DNA from 2 places in the Priestia sp. ABM2_011 genome. Region 1 is predicted to be linked to the other one. Evidence: riboswitches for the same ligand, from Rfam matches in the RefSeq annotation. Region 1 holds a riboswitch; the other holds the start of a gene.
The links. A riboswitch is a leader RNA that binds a small molecule or an ion and turns the genes downstream of it on or off. The one in region 1 is predicted to bind thiamine pyrophosphate.
Positions count from the first base shown of each region.

Region 1 (6,864 bases):
AACATCACGCCAATCATATTTGACTTTTGTTTCGAAAGACTAACGGCGGTTAAATTTGGTTCGTAGTTTAATTCTTTTACCGCTGTTAAAATTCGCTCTTTTGTTTCATCGGATACTTTGTTAATTCCGTTTAAGACGTAAGATACTGAAGCTGCAGACACCCCTGCATGCTTTGCTACATCACGAATCGTTATCTTTTCTCCCATAAAATCTCTCCAGTTAAACGGTTAACTATTTACTCGTTCATTATAATTCACTCCTTTATTATCAGTCAACGTATTTTTCAAATTATCTGTTAACTATTATAATATCTTCCTAGATTGGTATGTTTTAAGCAGTGACAAGATGTATTGACACCTGTTAATCTTTGAAACGTACATATAAAGTTCGGTGCACAGCACGCACCGATCCGTGATAAAAGGGGCGTTCAAAAGGATTTCAGGAGGTACTTACTTTATGTTTAAGAAACTAGCAATTATTGGAGCACTAGCCGTTCCTATGTTCGGCATGAGTCACGGGGCAAATGCCGCTGAAACAACCCATCGCGTAAAAGCCGGAGAGACTCTTTACAAGATTGGCGCTGAATACGGCGTTACGGTTAAACAGTTAAAAGAAGCGAATCACAAATCTACCGACTCTATTAATGCAAATGAAACATTAACAATCCCTAACTCTATTAGCGAAAGCGATAAAGAATTGTTAGCTCGCCTTGTACAAGCTGAAGCAAAAGGTGAACCTTACGCTGGCAAAGTGGCTGTAGCAACAGTCGTTTTAAACCGCGTGGATAGCGATTCTTTCCCAAACTCTATTCATGATGTCATTTATCAAGGTACACAGTTTACACCTGTACAAAACGGTGAAATTAATAAAGCAGCGGATGCTGAAGCAAAAAAAGCTGTAAATGAAGCACTAGCGTTTAGAGGTCAAGGAAAAGGCTCGTTATTCTTCTTTAACCCAGATAAAACAAGCGATCAATGGCTTCGTCAAAAACAGGTTACGATTACAATCGGAAATCACGTTTTTGCAAAATAAACAAAAAAAAGCACTCAGATGAGTGCTTTTTTTAATATGCAACAAGTAAGCTTAACAGAACAGCTATAATAATAATAGGTAATACGTATTTAACTAGAAAGAACCATGCGTTGAATAATTTAGCGCCTTTTGTACTTCCTGAAATAAACTCTTCATACACGGCTTCTTTTTTCATTTTAAATGTCACAAAAATCGCAATGGCTAAACTTCCAAGAGGCAGCATTAAATTGCTCACAAAAAAGTCAGCTACGTCAAATATACTTCTGCCAAAAAGTGAGACATGTTTTAGTACACCAAACGAAAGCGCTGATGGGATACCTACTACAAACACAAGAATCCCTGCTAAAGAAGCATAGCGAGTTCGTTTTGTCTGATCGTCTTTGGTTAAAGCAGCTACGATAATTTCCAGCAGTGAAAAAGCAGACGTAAGCGTAGCAAATAGAAATAAAATTAAAAACAGTGCTAAAAAGACGGTGCCAAACGGCATTTTCTCAAATACTGTTGGCAAGACCACAAACAAAAGTCCAGGTCCTTCGGTTGGCTTTAATCCGAATGAAAAAACAGCTGGAAAAATAGCCAAGCCTGCAAGCAGCGAAACAAACAAGTTCAAAATAGCAATGGTGCCCGCTGAACGCGTCAAGCTTACTTTTTTCCCTAAATAAGAGCTATATGTCACCATGCAGGATAATCCTACGCAAAGCGAGAAAAACGACTGACCGAGCGCATAGAGAACAGATGACCCTGTAATGGCTGAAAAATCCGGTTTTAAAAAGAACTTTACTCCGTCCATAGCTCCGTCTAATGTTAAAGAGCGAACCACAATGATAATAAAACAGATAAATAACAACGGCATCATGTATTTATTAGCACGCTCTATGCCTTTTTGTACGCCTTTTGAAATAACAAACACTGTAATTAATAAAAACAGCGCCTGTGCACCTAATACCACATAAGGTTGGCTAATGACGGCATTGAACAACGGACCGTACTCTTTTCCGCTTAGCATACCGGTTACGCTCATAATCGTATATAAAATCACCCAGCCGCCAACGACGCTGTAAAAGGAAAGCAAAACGACACAGCTGAGTACTCCCAGCCTGCCAATCCATACCCAAGCGGACTTTGGAGCAATTGCTTTATAAGCACTAATCGCTTCTTTTCCCGTATGTCTTCCAATGATAAATTCTGCCAACAGAAGCGGCAATCCAATAAAAATTGTAAATAAAATAAACAACGCAAAAAATGCTCCACCGCCACTGGTTCCGGTTACGTATGGAAATTTCCATATCGCTCCTAGACCAATTGCTGCCCCAGCAGATGCTAAAATAAAACCGAGGCGTGAAGACCACTGATTTCCTTTACTCATATAATGTTACTCTCTCCTCTTCTAAACTCAAAACTCATCTGATTAGTACTGTACCATAAATGCAGAAGAAAATCATTCCCGTTTTACTTTTTTCTATAAAACGATATCTATATAGAATAGAAAAAATGAAGAAGCAGCTGCCTCTTCATTTTGAGTTTGATGTTTCTATTCAAAAATTATTCTCTGTACGATGATTCGTCTCCACGGTAGGCTTCTTGATTTGATATTTCTTCAATATGCATATGCCCTTCTCTCTCTAAACGAAGAACTGTACGCTCTGCATCTTCATAACTCTCGCACGTCACTTGTTTATATTCCATATCGTCTTTATCTGTGTAAGCCACTAAATATGTTTCCATTTTAACTCCTCCTATATAAACTATATGTAACGTATGTTGCCTTTTTCGTTTATTTCTAAACATATAGGCTCCAAACATAAAGCCTAGCATACTATAATAGCGGAACTTCAATTTAAAAAGTTGAATTTTTCATTATGCACCGATGCAACATGGAGGTTACGCTTATGACATTTATTTTATCATTCGTACCAATTGTTGTTCCTTTTGGTATTTTAATTAGCTTAATTGCTTTTACAGCTGCTTTTTTACAATCAAAAGAGCATCATAAAAAGCTCTAGCTTACAAAAGCTAGAGCTTCTTTTTAAAAACGTCTATAGCGTTTAATCAGTCCCACAATAATAGCAATTGCTAATAAAACAATCGAGATGATAACAGTAATGACAATTGGCTGATTTCCACTTTGTTTCACCGCAATGGCAATATAAGCCCAAATAAAAACAAGCGGATAAACAGCGTCTCGGTTTTTTAATGTAAACATAATGCCCAGCGCAGCCCCTACCAGCAGCATAATAATCGTCCATGCTAACTCATTTAGGCCAAGTAAGTGCTGTATTCCATTTGCTTGAAATACGACAAATACATTAACAATAGTCGCAACAGAAATCCATCCAAGATAAAGCGAAATCGGCAGACGCATAAACCATGTCGTCATCCGAGAATGCTGAATAATGGAATATACAATCATTAATGTGCCTAAAATAAAGAGCATAACTAAAAGGGATAACTTATAGTAATCGTTTTGGAAAATAAAGATCCACGCACTATTTAACAAACAGTTTAGAAAAAACCAAATGCCGATACGTGCATATATTTCCTTTTGATCTTCTCTTGCAAAAAATTGGCGTATAACCCAAATGGTTAATAACAAATAAATAACGCCCCAGATAGCAAAGGCATAACCGGCTGGTGTAAACAACGTAGGAACTTGCGCAGAAGCCTCTGCCGTTGTTTTGCCTCCTATTGGAATCGCATTTGCTAAATAATTCACAAGAAGTGTAATAGCCAAGCCTACTGTATTTAATACAGCATACAAACGAAATTTTGCCATTTTGTTCTCTCCTTTCTTCTATTTATATGGGAATGTTTCGGAGACGAAAACGGCTCTTCCCTTCATTAATACCTCTTCTTCCCTAAAAATATGCATTTTTAAACAAAAATGATTAAAAATAGCTTCAAGAAGCTACCTCTTTAAGAGATAAAAACCGTTAGGGAACAATTTTCCGTAACGCTTTCTATTTTTCAGAATATATGGTAAGTTAAACATAGACTAATAGGAAGTCCACTAGGGGTGCCGACCGGCTGAGACAAGTTTTCTTGATCCCTTTGAACCTGATCTGGCTCATACCAGCGTAGGAAAGTGGCAATGTTCAGTTTTGTACTGTCCTTTGCCACTCCGTTTATAAACGGAGTGTTTTTTATTTCCTTTATGTGCTTGTTTGTGACTTCCTCATAATTAAAGGAGGATTTTGATGTCATTTTCATCTCAATTAAGACAAGAAGCAAACTATATTTACGAAGCCATTTTTAACCACCCTTTTATTAAAGGAATTGCTGAAGGAGACGTGCCAAAAGAAGCGCTTATTCACTACGTTTCTCAAGACTACGAATACTTAACAGCATTTGTCCGCATTTACGGCGCTGCTTTAACAAAATGCCGTACGCGTACCGAAATGGAAGCCTTTAATGCCGGCATTTCTACGGTATTACATAGTGAAGTACACCCTCATAATAATTTTTGTGAAGTAGCAGGCGTACGCTATGAAGACCTCCACACTGAGGCTCTTTCACCAACGGCCAGCCACTACATTAACCATATGACAAGCGTTGCGCATACAGGCAGCTTAGCGGAAATCATTGCCGTGCTTCTTCCATGTCCGTGGACGTACGTTGAAATTGGCCAGCGCATTACAGAACAAGTAAATCCATCTCCTTCTCATCCTTTTTATGAATGGATTCAGTTTTATAATAATGAAGAAATGAATGGCACAACACAATGGTTTTGTAACAAACTTGATGAACTCACCGAGCAAGCGACTGAAGAAGAACGTAATCGTATGAAAGATCACTTTATCAAAAGCTGTGAGCTGGAGTATTTATTTTGGGAAATGGCGTATACACAAGAAAAATGGCCGCTTTCTCAGCTTTCACTTTCAAAATAACGAAAAAGCCTCCTATCAGGAGGCTTTTTATTTCAATAATTTTTTAATCATTTTCAAGTTTTGTTTCTCTGAAGGATAGCGGAATGACAAATCAAACTTGGTTGTTTGAGACAGCATGCTTTTAAAATGAGAAAATGTCTGAAAGCTGTCTTTTCCATGATATTGGCCCGTACCGCTTTCTCCAACTCCGCCAAAGGGTAAATATGGCGTAGCGATATGCATAAGCGTATCATTTATACAGCCTCCTCCAAATGAAAGACGCTCCGTTATGACGTTTTGTACATTTGCACTTTCCGTAAACAAGTAAAGAGCTAACGGCTTAGCTTTTTCTTGAACTTTATGAATAACTTCGTCTAACGTTTCGTATTCAATCATAGGAAGAATAGGCCCAAAAATTTCTTCTTGCATAACGTCTGATGTCCAGCTTACTTCACTTAACACCGTAGGTTCTATTGTGAGCGTACTTTTATTATACCCGCCTCCAACTATAGCGTTTCCGTCTTTTAAAAACTCAACTAGCCGAATAAAATGGCGCTCACTGACAATACGGCCGTAGCGCTCACTTTCAAGCGGATTACTACCGTAAAATTGATAAATCGCTTCGCGAAGTTTCTCCACTAGCTGCGCTTTTACCTTTTTATGCACGAGCAAATAATCGGGAGCAACGCACGTTTGGCCTGCATTCATTCCTTTGCCAAACATAATTCGCTTCGCTGCAAAATCTAGGTTTGCATCTTCATGTACAATGCACGGACTTTTTCCTCCTAGCTCCAGCGTGACGGGAATAAGCTGCTTCCCTGCTTCTTGCATAATAATTTTCCCTACATTTACACTTCCCGTAAAGAAAATATAATCGAGGGGCTGTTTTAAAAGCAGGCTCGTCGTGTCTACAGCGCCTTCAATCACGGTCACAAATGCTGGATCAAAAGCCTCAGCTAGTAATTCTTGTATAACCCGAGATACGCTAGGCGTTAATTCAGAAGGCTTTATAATCGCCGTGTTTCCAGCGGCAATCGCTCCTACTAAAGGAGACAGCGCTAATTGAAACGGATAGTTCCACGGAGCAATAATTAACGCGACTCCATACGGTTCAGGAACAATTTTCCCTTTAGAGCCCACGTGTGTTAAAGCGGTTTTTACTTTTTTAGGCTTCATCCATTTTGCTAAATGCTTAAGCGTAAACCGAATTTCCTCTAGTAAAATCCCAATTTCCGACGTGTACGCCTCTACTTCGGATTTATTCAAGTCTTGCTTTAAAGCATCCATAATTCTCTGCTCGTTTTGTTTGACTGCGTCTCTGAGCTTATTCAGCGCTTGAATGCGGCTGCTGATGCTCTTTGTCTTTTGTGCATAGAAATACTGCTTTTGTGTAGAGACAATATGTTCAATGACCGTTTCATCTGTGATATAGAATTGCTCGTGGTTCATCTCTTTCATCTCCCTATAAACATTCAGCTTCAACTGTAGCAAGCAAGCTTTTTAATAGCTCAACTGCCTCGTTTAAAGCTAATGAATAATATCTCTGCGTTCCTTTTTGCTCAATTTGCACAAGCTTTTGATCACGTAAAATTTTTAAATGATGAGAAATTGCCGGTCGTGATAAAGTAGACTCGTTTGCAATTTCATTAACGGTTAAAGGCTCTTTTTCCGCGAGCAGCAAAATAATATCTTGTCTTGCTGAATCACTTAGAGCCTGAAAAATAGGAATGCTGGCACGAAATAACTCCACTGCTTTTTCACTCATAAATATTCTCCTTTATTTAATTTCTTGTGTTCTGCGGACAACGGATGAAAGCCACTTTCTTGGTACAAAGCGCGGGATGAAGGTGGCGAGACGAAACTGTACTCCTGGTACGATAACCGTCTGACCTTTCATAAATTTTTTATAGCCCGCTTTAGCAACTGCTTCTACATCCATTGCACCGCTTTGAAAAAGCTTGGAATTGCT
Region 1 is NZ_JBSWUB010000001.1:3,202,680-3,209,543, forward strand. Features, by position in the region: gene ACXAE4_RS17240 (LacI family DNA-binding transcriptional regulator) at 1-206, opposite strand, end outside; gene ACXAE4_RS17245 (cell wall hydrolase) at 457-1,032, shown strand; gene ACXAE4_RS17250 (sodium-dependent transporter) at 1,064-2,398, opposite strand; gene ACXAE4_RS17255 (hypothetical protein) at 2,575-2,757, opposite strand; gene ACXAE4_RS17260 (TspO/MBR family protein) at 3,059-3,805, opposite strand; TPP riboswitch at 4,032-4,130, shown strand; gene tenA (thiaminase II) at 4,227-4,916, shown strand; gene ACXAE4_RS17270 (aldehyde dehydrogenase) at 4,944-6,344, opposite strand; gene ACXAE4_RS17275 (ArsR/SmtB family transcription factor) at 6,358-6,660, opposite strand; gene ACXAE4_RS17280 (SDR family NAD(P)-dependent oxidoreductase) at 6,673-6,864, opposite strand, start outside.

Region 2 (6,864 bases), 410 kb from region 1:
TTTTAAGTTATCTGAAGGATGATTAGGCTGGGCTCTTGAAGCCAATACGCCTTTTTGACCGATAGTCGTTTGACAAGTAGTTTGCACTTCTATCTTGGCAGCTCCTTGAATTAAATCTAAATTGGACATAATTTTAGTAGCTGCCGCAATCATTTCGCTGTTTAATCCTTTGCTAAGCGCAAGAAGGTCTTCTCCGGTATGCTCATCAGATAAGATGTATTCTCTTAACTCCCCTACTGTCCAATTTTTAATAATGTCGTAAACCGATGAATCAACCTGACTTTCGATTAATGCCGAGACGTTGTCTTCATCTGCGCTTAGCAGCGGGTAATTTCGAATATCAGCAAGTGTGATATCAGCTAGCACTTGTTTGGCTGCCATTCGTTCTTTCATTGACTCAGCGCTAACTCGTGCGAGCTGATCTCCAGAACGTTCTTCGTTTGCTTTGGCCATAATTTCTTTCAAGCTATAAAATGAAAATGTTTCTCCTAACAACCGGGTAGTTTTAAACATCTTTTCCTCCTTGTATGTTCAGTTGATTATGATGAAAAAGCGAGTGTTTTAATCGAAACAGAGATTGCCTCTCCAGCTACGGGTAACCCTAGATCGATATAATCTCCGTGGGTAAAGTCAATTTGATCTAAACAAATAATTTCTAATTCTTTCTCCTGTTTGGCTAGTGCTTGTCCTAAAGCTTTAGCAATATCCTGCTCGCATAAAACAACGAGGCACTTAGCTCCTTTAAAACAAGCACCAAATTCAGCGCTTATTACTTTTGCTAATTCTTGCAGCATTATATAGCTGCAGTAAGGGAAATGAGATAAAGCAATAGCAACGGGAGGATCTTCTGCGCTGAAAACAGTTGAAGCCTGCATGCATGCCGTTCGAGCTCTTTCTTGAAACAGCTGCGGATTCCACTCCTCCTCTTGCTGTACGGGTATCTCTATAATCGGAATATTTTTTAGCGGCAGCCGCTTTGATTTAATGTATACGGTTGATCCGCTAACTTCTGTATTTTGCATGCCGGCCCCAATGACAGTAGCGCGCGTTGTTTCAGCGGCTTGAGATACGTGTATGGATTGAAACTGATACGCTAGCAGAGGACCAATGTCTCCATGTACAGCGACTTTCCTCACTGTTTTTGGCTTCTGCTTCTCCATCATTGCCCCTACTCCTCCTGAAATCATGATTGTTTCTGGTTGGATAGAAGATCTTGTATGAGGAGAAACGAGCAGCGTGGAATTTTGCTTCAGCGCTTTTACATAATTCACGGTTTCTTCAGCTAGTAATTGACAGATAGACGAGAGTTTTTCAAATGTTGCTTTTTCACCTTCTCGCAGTATTAAAGAATTATTTTTTAAAAATTCAGTTAAATAAGGTGAAATGTAGGTTACAAAACCGTCTGAATTCAGCCGAATTAATCTCCCGCCTACATGCAGGGTAAATGTTTCTATCACTTTTCCATTTTGACATAAGGCGATGTTAGCAGTGCCTCCTCCTACATCAATATTGGCAATTACTGCATTTGTTTCAGCGGAATGTTGGATTGCTCCTGATCCTTTTGCCGCCAATATTCCTTCCAAATCAGCACCGGCTGTTGCAACAACGAAATCTCCAGCATGTTCGGCTAGATAGTGAACGATACTCTCTGCATTTTGCTTTCTAGCAGTTTCTCCTGTGATGATCACAGCGCCCGCCTCCACTTGATCTAAGGAGATTTCTGCATTCTTGTACTCTTGTTCTAGTAGTACCGTTAATCGTTGAACATCGATTTCAACCTCGTTTACCATAGGTGTGGTATAGATAGAACTTGCATACGTTACGCGACGATCAATAATTTGACAGCCTGGCAGCGTAAACTGATTTTGTTGATTTGCTATTAACAGCTTGCTTACAATCAGTTTTGTTGTGCTTGTTCCAATATCTAAACCTATGCTCGTGATCCATTTCTGTAGCATGCTATCAATCCCTTATCTCGTTTGAATATGTTGACTATCATAAAACAGTTTTTTGAATATTTCACTAACTATGTTATCAAACCTGACACACTTTTGTGTAAACAAAGGTGACAAATGAAAAAAAAGACTAAATCTTGGTAGATTTAGTCTTTTTTCTTATGATGAATGTGATTTAGTTACAATCATTCTTGATGCCGATGGAATTAACAATGAAAGAATGACTAAGCAGGCTATTAGTGACCCTACCATTGAAACACCGTTCATTGAAAAAGAATACCACAGAGCGGACATACCTTTTGGTGCGTACGATCCCCAGAAAATAATACCAGCAATAAAGTGCCAGAAATAACGTGCGAAGCTTCCGATAATAAGGGATAAAACAATCAAAACAAAAGCTTTTGATCTGTTATTGGTAGCTAAATTTGTTTTAATAGATTGTGAAAAAATACCTCCAAAACCTATAAAAGCAAAAGCCACAATATATTCAATAAATGTTTGTAGCGCTGTTAAAATATAAGCCGTTCCTGTCGCTAACTGCAAAAGCCCCCATAATAGACCAGATAGAGCCCCGCCTTTTACTCCCCAGCGAAAGCACATAATAAAAATGGGCACCATGGAGAACGAAATACTTACAGCCGTTGCAATCTTAATGGAAGGCAAAAGGTCAAGTAGAAGTGCCAATGCTGCAAAAATAGCTATTTCAATTTTAGCCTGTAAAGGTAATGCTTTATTCACGTTTCTCACTCCTGTTTTTGAATCATTCATATCAAACGGTTTACACAGGAGTAAGCAACTATATGCTACTATTCCCACATTCCTACGCTAGCGTTAACTAACAGGTTCTAAGGGTCTGAACATTTCGTTCACTCTCAGCACGGCGGCTCCCCCTGTGGTACGTTTGGATATTTATGTAGTATAAAGACAATGTTTATTATACCATACGTAACAAAATAGATTCGAGAGATTTCAAAGATGTTTCTATTTTCTGAATCTATTTTTTATAATGACAATCGTTTTAGTATTTGTTATACTTCTTTTATGTCAATTGAATATAAAAAACCCTCATCCTAATCGATGAGGTAGAGGTCGCAGTTTTTAATAGTAAAGTAACGGAAATGCAGAGAACATTGAGGATGTTGCTTGAAAGGAAAAATTGCCGAAGTTTAAATCACTTCTCGGTTGATTTAAGCTGGGGCTGTCTCCGAACAGGAACAGAACTGTCACATCATGCGAGTGATGTGAAGAGCTATCTTCACGGAAGGTTGACGCGGTTTTCAGATTTAAAAGCGCGCACATATACTGCGGGCTTTTTTTATGTTATCCCGTCTCTTTCCGTACATTCGAAAGGAGTATTTATCTATGCAAGAGCAGCAAGAATTAAAACGTGGGTTGAAATCTCGCCACTTAACGATGATTTCATTAGGAGGAGCCATCGGAACCGGCTTATTCCTAGCAAGTGGTGGAGCAATTCACACAGCAGGACCTGGGGGAGCGCTTTTAGCTTACGCTATTATTGGCGTAATGGTTTACTTTTTGATGACCAGCCTAGCAGAGCTCGCAGCTTATATGCCTGAAGCTGGTTCATTTAGTACGTATGCGTCTCGTTTTGTAGATCCATCCTTTGGTTTCGCTCTCGGCTGGAACTACTGGTATAACTGGGCTATTACGATTGCAGCTGAATTATCCGCTGGAGCCCTTATTATGAAATTTTGGTTCCCGAACTCTTCTTCTATTTTATGGAGTGCCCTGTTTTTATTAATTATGTTTGGGCTTAACTACCTTTCTGTAAAAGGATTTGGTGAATCTGAATTTTGGTTTTCGTTAATTAAAGTAGTAACGGTTATTATCTTTTTAGTTATTGGTATTATGATGATTTTTGGTATCTTTAACAATGAAGCACCAGGTTTCAAAAACTTCACGCTTGGTGATGGACCGATTCACGGTGGATTCTTCACTGTACTAGGTATATTTATGGCAGCTGGTTTTTCATTCCAAGGAACAGAGTTGCTTGGAGTCGCAGCTGGAGAAAGTGAAGATCCGGAAAAAACGGTTCCTCGCGCAGTTAAACAAGTCTTCTGGCGCATCTTGTTATTTTATATTTTAGCTATTTTTGTTATTGGAATGCTTATTCCATACACAGCGAATTCATTAGCAAGTGATGACGTGAGAGTAAGTCCGTTTACTTTAATATTCGAACGAGCAGGTCTGGCGTTTGCAGCATCAGCGATTAATGCCGTTATTTTAACAGCTGTTTTATCTGCTGGTAACTCAGGTATGTATGCTTCTACGCGTATGCTGTGGAACTTAGCGAAAGATGGAAAAGCACCAAGGTTCTTAGCAAAAGTGAATAAACGAGGCGTTCCAGTTAATGCCTTAATCGCAACGGCACTTGTCGGTACACTTGCATTTGGTGCTTCATTTTTTGGAGACGGTGCGGTATATACGTGGTTACTTAATGCTTCTGGTATGTCTGGTTTTATTGCTTGGTTAGGAATTGCGATCAGCCACTATCGTTTTAGAAGAGCATTTGTTGCTCAAGGTCATGATTTGAGTGAACTTCCATATCATGCAAAACTTTTCCCATTTGGCCCTATCTTTGCCTTTATTTTATGTGCCGTTGTTATTTTAGGCCAAAACTATTCGGCGTTTATGGGTGACTCGATTGACTGGTACGGTGTACTTGTTTCTTATATCGGACTTCCTTTATTCTTAATTGTTTGGTTAGGATACAAATGGACGAAAAAGTCGAAGCTTATCCCGTTAAAAGAATGTCAAGTAACAGTGAAAAAATACGAATAAAAAAAGCTCTCTATTCAAAAGAATAGAGAGCTTTTTTTATATGAGCTGATCGGCAAAATGAAGAGATATATAAGCGGGTTGGTTTTTCATAACAAGCATATAACCTTTGAGGGGACGGTTATAGTAATCAGCAGCTTCGATATAATAAATACGCTGAATTAACCTGCTTAAACGAGTTGCAAAAGATGGAAGTTGGTGATTAGGAATGGTTTGGATGTAGTCTATGATTTCTTGCTTAGTTTGAAGGCCCGAACGAGTACATTGTAACAGGTGAAAAAGCGGATCTGCTGTTATAGTAGATAGTTCAGAATTGTGTTTGATTCTATTCAGCTGGATATGCAGTTCTTTTTTGGACCATCTTTTTGGAATAGCTCTTATATGCTGATATTGAAAATGTGTATTCATGATAGCTAACACCTTTCGTATTAAAATAATAAAATGACTTATTATTTTAATAACCTTTACACATGAAACTAAAACGTTACAATGTGTAAAGGTGTCATACATCTTATAAAATAAGCTGATAAAAAAGCACATCTTGCCACTGATCGAATTTCCAGCCTACTTCTTTAAATTCTCCGCAAAATGTAAAATTAAATTGCTCATGCATTTTGATACTGATATCATTCCCTTTTGTAATCCCTGAAATGACAACGTGATGGTTGAGTTCTTTAGCCAATTCCAAAATCCGCTTCATAAGCTGTTTTCCAATGCCATACCCCTGCTGATTTTTATCAATATAAATCGATAGCTCTACCGTTTGAATGTACGCTTCTTTATCTCGATAAGAAGAAAGCGAAGCATAGCCCGCTACTACTCCATCTTTTTCCGCGACAATAAGCGGAAAGAGTTCATTGCTAATATGATTATTAAACCAGCCCCTTCTTTGTTCTACTGTTACAGGCGTTAAGTCAAAAGTAGCAGCACTTGTTTGAACGGACTGATTATAAATTTCAACAAGCATAGGTAAATCTTCTTCTTTAGCATAACGAATGATCATATGTACAAACTCCTTATAGTATAGAATTATCTTTATTTTACTTCTTTTAATAAACATAATCTACATAAAAAAACGATGTGCGCATGCACATCGGTTATTGGTTTTGGGCATATTGAAAGGTTTGAAGGACTTGAAGAGTCTCTTTTGTAGAAATGACCGTTGCAAACTCTCCGTGCAAAGAAGACAGTGCGAATGTATGTACATCTTCTGCAGGAAGTCTGGTTTTTCCATCGTAGGACATACAATCAAAGCAAGCCGTTGCATCGTTTACAACGTACGTCCTGTACCCTAAATTCCCAGCCATGCGGGCAGTCGTAGAGACGCAGTGATTAGTAGTTAGTCCTATTAAAATGAGCGTATCATAGCCATTTGCTTTTAAATAGCTATCTAGCTCTGTTCCAATGAAGCAGCTGTTCACGTGCTTGCGAATTAAGTATTCATCTTCTTGTGGACCAAATCCTTCTTTAAACTGAAACCCCTTCGAGCTTGGGTGTAAAGGAGAATCTGGATTTTCTGATGCATGCTGCACGTGAATGACAGGATAGTCTTGGCGCCTCCATGCTTGCAGTAGCGTCAGCATATTCTTTTCTGCATCTAAATTGTTTCTTTCTCCCCACTGGGGTGAATAAAACCCTTCTTGTACATCGATAAGTAGCAACACTGGCCGGGAACGTAGCATAAGCATCATCTTCTTTCGTCTTTATTTTAAAATGGAAATAACGTATGTGCATCCATCAGGACCGGCTTTTGAAGAATGAACCGTTTGTTTCGGTAAATGTATCCGATCTCCGGCCTGACATAGAACCGTATCACGTTCAACTGTAAAGTAAATAGATCCTTCAAGGATATGAAGAATTTCATCAGTTGGATGCGTATGAGACGGATGTGTTTGAAAAGCAATATCGTGCTGTACTTCAACGTATCCAGTATACGCCGGAAGCAGCTCTTTAATTACTTCTTCAAACTTTCCGCCAACTCCTTTTTTAATAGAGGCTTTTTTTACGTCCATGCTGCTCACTCCTTTTTAATTTAAATGGACACTGTCCGGTAGTATGGTTATTATCATCGTGTAAAAAATATTGTTTCCACTCTCTGTTTTCCTGCTGT
Region 2 is NZ_JBSWUB010000001.1:2,792,053-2,798,916, reverse strand. Features, by position in the region: gene ACXAE4_RS15145 (ethanolamine ammonia-lyase subunit EutB) at 1-513, opposite strand, end outside; gene ACXAE4_RS15140 (ethanolamine ammonia-lyase reactivating factor EutA) at 540-1,958, opposite strand; gene thiT (energy-coupled thiamine transporter ThiT) at 2,115-2,723, opposite strand; TPP riboswitch at 2,756-2,856, opposite strand; lysine riboswitch at 3,031-3,215, shown strand; gene ACXAE4_RS15130 (amino acid permease) at 3,318-4,757, shown strand; gene ACXAE4_RS15125 (hypothetical protein) at 4,794-5,162, opposite strand; gene ACXAE4_RS15120 (GNAT family N-acetyltransferase) at 5,266-5,757, opposite strand; gene ACXAE4_RS15115 (cysteine hydrolase family protein) at 5,852-6,436, opposite strand; gene ACXAE4_RS15110 (cupin domain-containing protein) at 6,458-6,766, opposite strand; gene ACXAE4_RS15105 (YqcI/YcgG family protein) at 6,741-6,864, opposite strand, start outside.
Region 2: it holds a riboswitch for thiamine pyrophosphate, as region 1 does, so the genes downstream of both, thiT (energy-coupled thiamine transporter ThiT) here and tenA (thiaminase II) in region 1, are expected to answer to the same signal.